3 regions of the Shewanella sp. MF05956 genome follow, and region 2 is predicted to be linked to each of the others. Evidence: predicted binding sites of a transcription regulator. Region 2 holds the regulator's gene; each other region holds the start of a gene.

Region 1 (2,284 bases), on a different contig from region 2:
CATTATGCTGCTAGGCAGCTTAGTCCAAAAGTTGAGACTGCTTCCCGCCGACACCGATGTCGTGCTTAATCAGTTTGTATATTATGTGGCCTTCCCTGCTATTTTATTAATTGTATTAGCAGAAACACGTATTGAAGACATTGCTCAATGGGGCTTTATTGCCGGCTTTAGTTTAGCCATGGTAATCACTTATGCATTCGTTATTGCGCTGTCTCTTTGGCAAGCACCAAAGCAACAAGCCATCGCGGCAATGCGTGGATTAAACTCAACCTTTGGCAATACTGCCTTTATTGGCATCCCATTAATGAGTTTAATGTTTCCCGATAACAAAATGGCTCTCGTCGCTGCGGCCATCGCCAGTTTGTTATCAGTCATCATGTTCGCTTTTGCACTAGTGTCTATCGAACTTGCTAGCCGAAACAAACAATCCTCTGAACCAGCCATTTTAATCATGGCTAATGCACTGGGTAAAAACCCTATCGTTGTTGGCAGTGCCATTGGGATAGCATTATCGGCTTGTCATATCAGCCTCCCTAATAGCGTGTCACTGATGTTACATCAATTGGGTAATACCTCGAGCCCTTGCGCCCTGTTTGCCATTGGTATGGTATTAGTCAAAGCCTTACGTCAACAAACAGGCAGTAAGCTGTTTACAGCCAGCTTAATTGCTGAACTCAATGTGATTAACCTGTTTAAGTTGGTCATTCAACCTCTTATTGCCTACGGCTTATTAATTGCATTTGGGGTTGAGCAACAATGGTTAATAATGGGGGTGTTACTAGCCTCACTTCCTACTGCAGCAAGTGTTTACTTACTGGCAGACCGTTACCAGGTGCATGCAAATGTGAGTGCGCAAGCAATACTCTATGGCACGTTAATGACCTTTATCAGCCTGCCGATAATTGAATCTTTATTGAAAACTTACGCTTAACGTTAATTGAATTAATGATGTGTTCAATCGGCTAATGATTGAGATTGGTATAACTATCGTGCGATTCGTGATTAACAAATAGACAAAGATAATTTTCGGTCTACTACTTTACTGTATAAAAAATCAGTATATACTGTTTATCAATACAGTGGTTTGGTGGTTTCATAGACAGGAATTCATTATGCTTTGCCAACTCAGCATCAACAATTTTGCTATCGTACGTTTTTTAGAACTCGACTTTAAAGCCGGTATGACAAGCATCACCGGGGAAACCGGTGCAGGTAAATCGATTGCAATCGACGCTCTGGGTTTGTGTTTAGGCAACCGCAGTGATGCCAATACTGTGAGACCCGGCGCGAATAAAACCGAGGTCAGTGCACGCTTTACCCTGCTCGATGTGCCGTTAGCAAAACGCTGGCTTGAAGATAATGATCTCGACGCTGACGACGAATGCATTCTTCGTCGTACCATTAATAGTGATGGACGTTCTCGCGCCTACATCAACAGTAATCCCGTTCCAGTGACGCAATTAAAAGCTATAGGCCAATTATTAATTGGTATTCATGGCCAACATGCCCATCATGCGATGCTCAAAAGTGAGCATCAATTAAATCTGCTCGACAGTTACGCCAACCACAAAATATTACTTGATAACGTGAGCGCTAGTTATGTTAGGTGCAAACAAGTTGAAAATGAACTCAAGCAACTAGAACAAGCTCAGCACGAACGTATTTCACGCCAACAACTGTTGCAATATCAAGTAGAAGAGCTAAACGAATTTAACCTAGGCTTAGACGAGTTTGATGACATTGAGCAAGAACATAAACGGTTGGCAAATGGCACTGATTTAATCGAACGTTGCCAGGCTGGTTTGCACTTACTTACCGAAAGTGACGATGGCAATATTGAATCACTGTTAAATAAAGTCGCCGCCATTGCAGACACGCTTCAAGGCTATGATGAATCCCTTGCGCCTATTAGTACTATGCTTAACGATGCGTTAATCCAAGTTCAAGAAAGTGCTAGCGAAATCGAGAGTTATTTAAGCCGTCTTGAATTAGATCCTGAGCATTTTGCTTATCTTGAAAAACGCTTATCAACGGCAATGCAATTAGCACGTAAGCATCATGTAGGCCCAGATAAACTGGCTTTGCATCACCAAGCGCTAATGGCAGAGTTAGCAGAACTCGCTGGTGATGAAAATAAACTCGACGAGATAAGACTGCAATTAGATGCAAGCAGAAACGCCTATTTAGTCAATGCACAGAAACTCAGCCAAAGCCGCAATCGTTATGCTAAAGAGTTAGATAAATTAGTCACCCGCTCAATTCATGAACTTAATATGCCTAAAGG
Region 2 (2,284 bases):
AGCGGAAGTGCTATCAGCACAACCAATAAACAATACCACCATTGCTTCACAAGACTTCTCCTCTGCTTATTGCAAATAGCAACTACAAAGAAGAGTCACACAGTAAGTCTCTGCTCTATGCAAACTCTTCGGTTCCCAAAAAAGTTTGATGACCTCAAAGTAACTTGGTGGTTGTAAACTGGCAGTTTACGCTTTTATTGTTAGCTGAACACCACACTTGTACCTACGACTGAACTAATCAAATTGTATTGACGTATTCCCATCGATGGCGGTGTTATCTGCCAAATTACGTCAAATAAAAGATAAAAAATGTTTCATCCTTGTTAACAACATTACTTGTAGATTAAACATTGATCAAGATCACTTTGTTCGCTAATTGGCTGAAAAAAGGTAAAAAAAAGCCCTGAATTGGATGCAGGGCTTGGTGTTGAAGGGTTCGTACTTAATGAAATGCTGAAAAATTACTTGTTGCAGAAGGCATTGTTGGATTAACGATTTGATGTTTTTCAGGTAAGTGAGTATTCACATCTTCAATTACCACACCTAAAGCGCGTGCACTTTTGGCGACAATTTCTAAACGGCGACTGTCACGAGCATCTAATGAACTCGTCCAGGTAATCACAGCGCTTGAAGTGCCACTGGTTAATGCTTTTTCCATTGCCCATAACGTTTCAACTTCATCTTTAGTGTGTACTAGTAAGATTCGGTCCATTCTTACACCAGCACTTGCCAGCATGTGCTTATAACCAATATGCGGAGGACTAATGAGCACTATCCAGCGTCCTTGTCGGCTTAAGGTTGCTAACTGGCTGCACAGTTGCCCTAACTCAGACTCACCTTGAGTGACGGTTTGTAATGTTTGAATGGTTTGGTTGCCATACAATTCTGCTTCTGTTGAATCTGCCCATAAACCTGGGTGGCGCGGGGCAGTGCCCATTAGTTTGTTCATAACCAATCTCCATTACGGATAACGCCAACGGCAAGCCCTTCAATGGTGAGGCTTTGGCAACTTAAGTCTACTTTAATCGGGGTGTATGCTTCGTTTTCGGCATGTAGATAGACAACATTGCCTTTTTTCTCGAAACGTTTCACCGTGACGTCATCTTCAACGCGGGCCACAACTACTTGGCCATTACGTGCTTGCTGCATTTTATGAACGGCAAGTAAATCGCCCTCTAAAATGCCAATGTCTTTCATGCTGTCGCCACGTACTCGCAGTAAAAAATCGGCTGCGGGTTTAAACATGTTTGGGTCGACTTGATAATATTGCTCTACATGCTCTTGCGCTAAAATGGGTTCACCAGCAGCGACTTGGCCAATCAGCGGCAATCCTGTTTCTTGTTGTTCTTCATGAGGTAAGCGGATACCTCTTGAAGTGCCAGGCATGATCTCGATAAAGCCTTTTTTGGCGAGTGCTTTTAAATGCTCTTCGGCAGCATTTGCACTTTTAAAGCCAAGACGGTTCGCAATTTCAGCACGAGTCGGTGGCATACCTGTTTCGGCGATATTGTTTTTAATTAAGTCTAAAATTTCTGCTTGGCGCGGCGTTAACGGTCTCATGATGATTCCTGTCTTTTTATACAGTGACTGTCATTATATACAGTGTTTTTGTTCGCGCAAGTATTAACCAACCGTTTTTTGTTTTTTGTTACGGCATTGTTGCCTATCAGTATGTTTTATATCAGTTTCATTCTATATTTTAATTGAGTTGTTCAGTTAGGGACTGTTCACAAAGTAAAGATAAAACAGCCAGATAGTGTATCAAGGGTGGTTTCTGGTATCCTATGCAGCAATATTACAGTGGCTTATATTGCGAAAGTAACTATGTCAAAACCAAATTCAATATTTTTACGTGCATTAAAATGGGTACAGAAATCGATGGTTCAAACCATTGTTGTCCCGCATGACCCTTTTGATGATCTTAATTTAGATCCAAATAAACCATTGGTTTATGTCATGAAAACAGAGTCAATCAGTGATGCCGCTGCGCTAAGCGAAATCACTGAGGGCTTTGGAATGCCGAGTCCATATGACCCACTCATCGTTGATGGCTTAAAAGTGCCACGTATTGTGTGTTTGGAGGGGCGTAAGCCACTCTTTGGTAAACGCGAAAGTGGTGAAAAGTTTATCGACAGCTTTACCAGTTTATTGGCGCTTCATCGTCAACGTCCGGATTTGGATATTCAACTCGTTCCCGTGAGTTTGTACTGGGGGCGCACGCCTGGTAAAGAAGACGACAGTATGAAGGCGGCAGTGCTTGAGCGTGAAAGCCCAACGTGGTTAC
Region 3 (2,284 bases), on a different contig from region 2:
CATCGTTCAACTATGACAAAACGTTATACTAAATGTGAAATGTAATATATATAGTAATAACGAGCAAGAAAAAAAACCGATAATGCGCTCTTATGTACAGTCTGTTAATGATTTGTTTGTTTAGTTTATTAATTTCTCCACAAAACGACTTATTATTCAACGACAGCCGTAATGACATACGCTAAGATATAAGCTACTTTTGATGAAATTTTTTGATTAATTTATCTATTCGTCAAAATCACTTTTTAGCCATTATTATTGGCTTTGTCACCATGTGATATGAAAGATAAAATGGAACCTTTATGTCCTTAATTTTGGTATTAATTCTTATCGGCGCACTGCTATTACTGATTATCGGTTTTAGTATCGTCCAACAACAAAAAGAGCGCGCAGAAGCTGAACGCCGTATTGAAGTATCGCGTCAACGCGCCATTATTGACGAAACCGATGCGGTATTATCTAACACGGGTATGGCTCCTTGCTCTAGCCACATCATGCTCGTGTTATACCGCCGTATTCAAGATGCATTAGAGCAATCAGTACCCCATTCTTCTGGTCAATTAAAATCGGACTATGAACGTCGCCTTGGCGATATTAAAGCGCAAATAACCACAGTATCAAACTCTCCTAGCCAAGTGCCAGCTATTGAAAACTTTCGCTTACCAGACAATGACAGACAGGTCTTAGAGTTGGTTAAAACCCTTAAAAAACTCAAAGCCATTTTGCGAGCTGAGCACAACAAAGGCAAAGTTGACCCCACTGTATTTGCTGAAGAAGAGATGCGTATTGATAATTTACAGCTGCGCATCAATGTTGAATCAATGATTAGCCGTGCCCGTGCGGCCTGCTTTATGAAACAATATGGCTCAAGCAAACAAATGGTGACAAAAGCATTAAATACGTTGCACACGATTAAAGCCCAAACGCCAAATGATCCATTTATTGCGCGCAAGGTCGATGAAGCCAAACTATTGCTCGATGAAATCATGGGGGCACAACGCAGCAGCGAACCGAGTACACCTAAGCCTAAAAAAGAAGGTGATGATATCGATATGCTGTTTCAACCTAAAAAGAAATGGTAGTACTGCTCATTTCCATCTGTTGATCATCTCATTAGCCTCGTAAAGAGGCTTTTTTGTATCCCATCTTTAACGCTCATTAGCCAACTCAAGCATCGCGCGCCGCAATCTTTCATAATGAATATTTGATCATTTCTGTTTCACTGTTATTATACTGTTTATTTATACAGTGTTATTGCAGGTTGACTTGGTACTGATATGAAAGTGATCCCAATCTACATAGCTGGCGGCATTAGCGGCTTTGAGTCGCCTGCTGCGGAATACAAACAGCGGCCATTAAGCTTAGATGAACTGCTCATTACTCATCCAAGTGCCACGTTTATCGGTAAAGTTCAGGGAGACTCAATGACCGGTATTGGTATTTTTGATGGTGACTTAGTGATTGTCGATCGCAGTTGTACGGTCAAGAATGGCCAAGTGATTGTCGCTAATTTTAATGGTGAGTTCGTGTGCAAAATGATCGACCTCAAACGAAGATTACTACTGTCTTCCAACGATGCTTATGCCGATGTAGTGATTAATCAATATGATGACTTTAGCATTGAAGGTACGGTGATCTATTCAATACGGTGCCATGTTGAGGCAATCAATTTATGTTCGCGTTAGTTGATGCCACTTCATATTACTGCAGTGCAGAACAGGTATTTAGACCTGAATGGCGTCATCGTCCAGTGATTGTATTATCCAATAATGATGGTTGTGTGGTAGCTGCAAATCGCCTCGCAATTGAGTTAGGTATTCCCAAGTTTCAGCCTTATTTTAAAATCGCCAATCTTTGCCGCCAACACCAGGTGGTTGTGCTATCCAGCAACTATGAGTTGTACGCTGACTTATCCGCTAAGATGATGCAAGTGATTGGCCGATTCGCCCCTGAACAACATATTTACTCGATTGATGAATCCTTTCTTTCTTTTAAACATTGCCAACAAGCCATTCCGTGCTTAGCCACTCACGCAAGACGAATTCGACAAACGGTTTGGCAATATACGCGGTTACCTGTTTGTGTGGGTATCGGCTCAACACTGACACTTGCAAAAGTCGCCAATAAAGCCGCTAAATTAACGCCTGCATCTAAAGGGGTGTGCGTGATAGATAACGAGGCAATTCGCCAAGCAACATTGGCCTCATTGTCAGTTAGCGATGTGTGGGGGATTGGCCGTAAAACTGCAGCCAAGTTAACGGTAATGAATATTCATACAGCCTGG

What was found. The regulator LexA, encoded in region 2, represses DNA repair genes until DNA is damaged. The targets are predictions, from matches to a motif close to TACTGTATNNNNATACAGTA.
Region 1: recN (DNA repair protein RecN) is a predicted target of LexA. The motif match lies at 1,063-1,082, and genes of this name have one in related genera.
Region 3: AC19MX_RS08395 (LexA family protein) is a predicted target of LexA. The motif match lies at 1,232-1,251, and genes of this name have one in related genera.

The regions. Positions count from the first base shown of each region.
Region 1 covers NZ_JCAYNV010000002.1:149,017-151,300, forward strand. The annotation lists gene AC19MX_RS02575 (AEC family transporter) at 1-931, shown strand, start outside; gene recN (DNA repair protein RecN) at 1,113-2,284, shown strand, end outside.
Region 2 covers NZ_JCAYNV010000009.1:35,935-38,218, forward strand. The annotation lists gene coxB (cytochrome c oxidase subunit II) at 1-50, opposite strand, end outside; gene AC19MX_RS11235 (cell division inhibitor SulA) at 443-949, opposite strand; gene lexA (transcriptional repressor LexA) at 946-1,560, opposite strand; gene plsB (glycerol-3-phosphate 1-O-acyltransferase PlsB) at 1,825-2,284, shown strand, end outside.
Region 3 covers NZ_JCAYNV010000006.1:86,436-88,719, forward strand. The annotation lists gene AC19MX_RS08390 (hypothetical protein) at 303-1,082, shown strand; gene AC19MX_RS08395 (LexA family protein) at 1,278-1,685, shown strand; gene AC19MX_RS08400 (Y-family DNA polymerase) at 1,673-2,284, shown strand, end outside.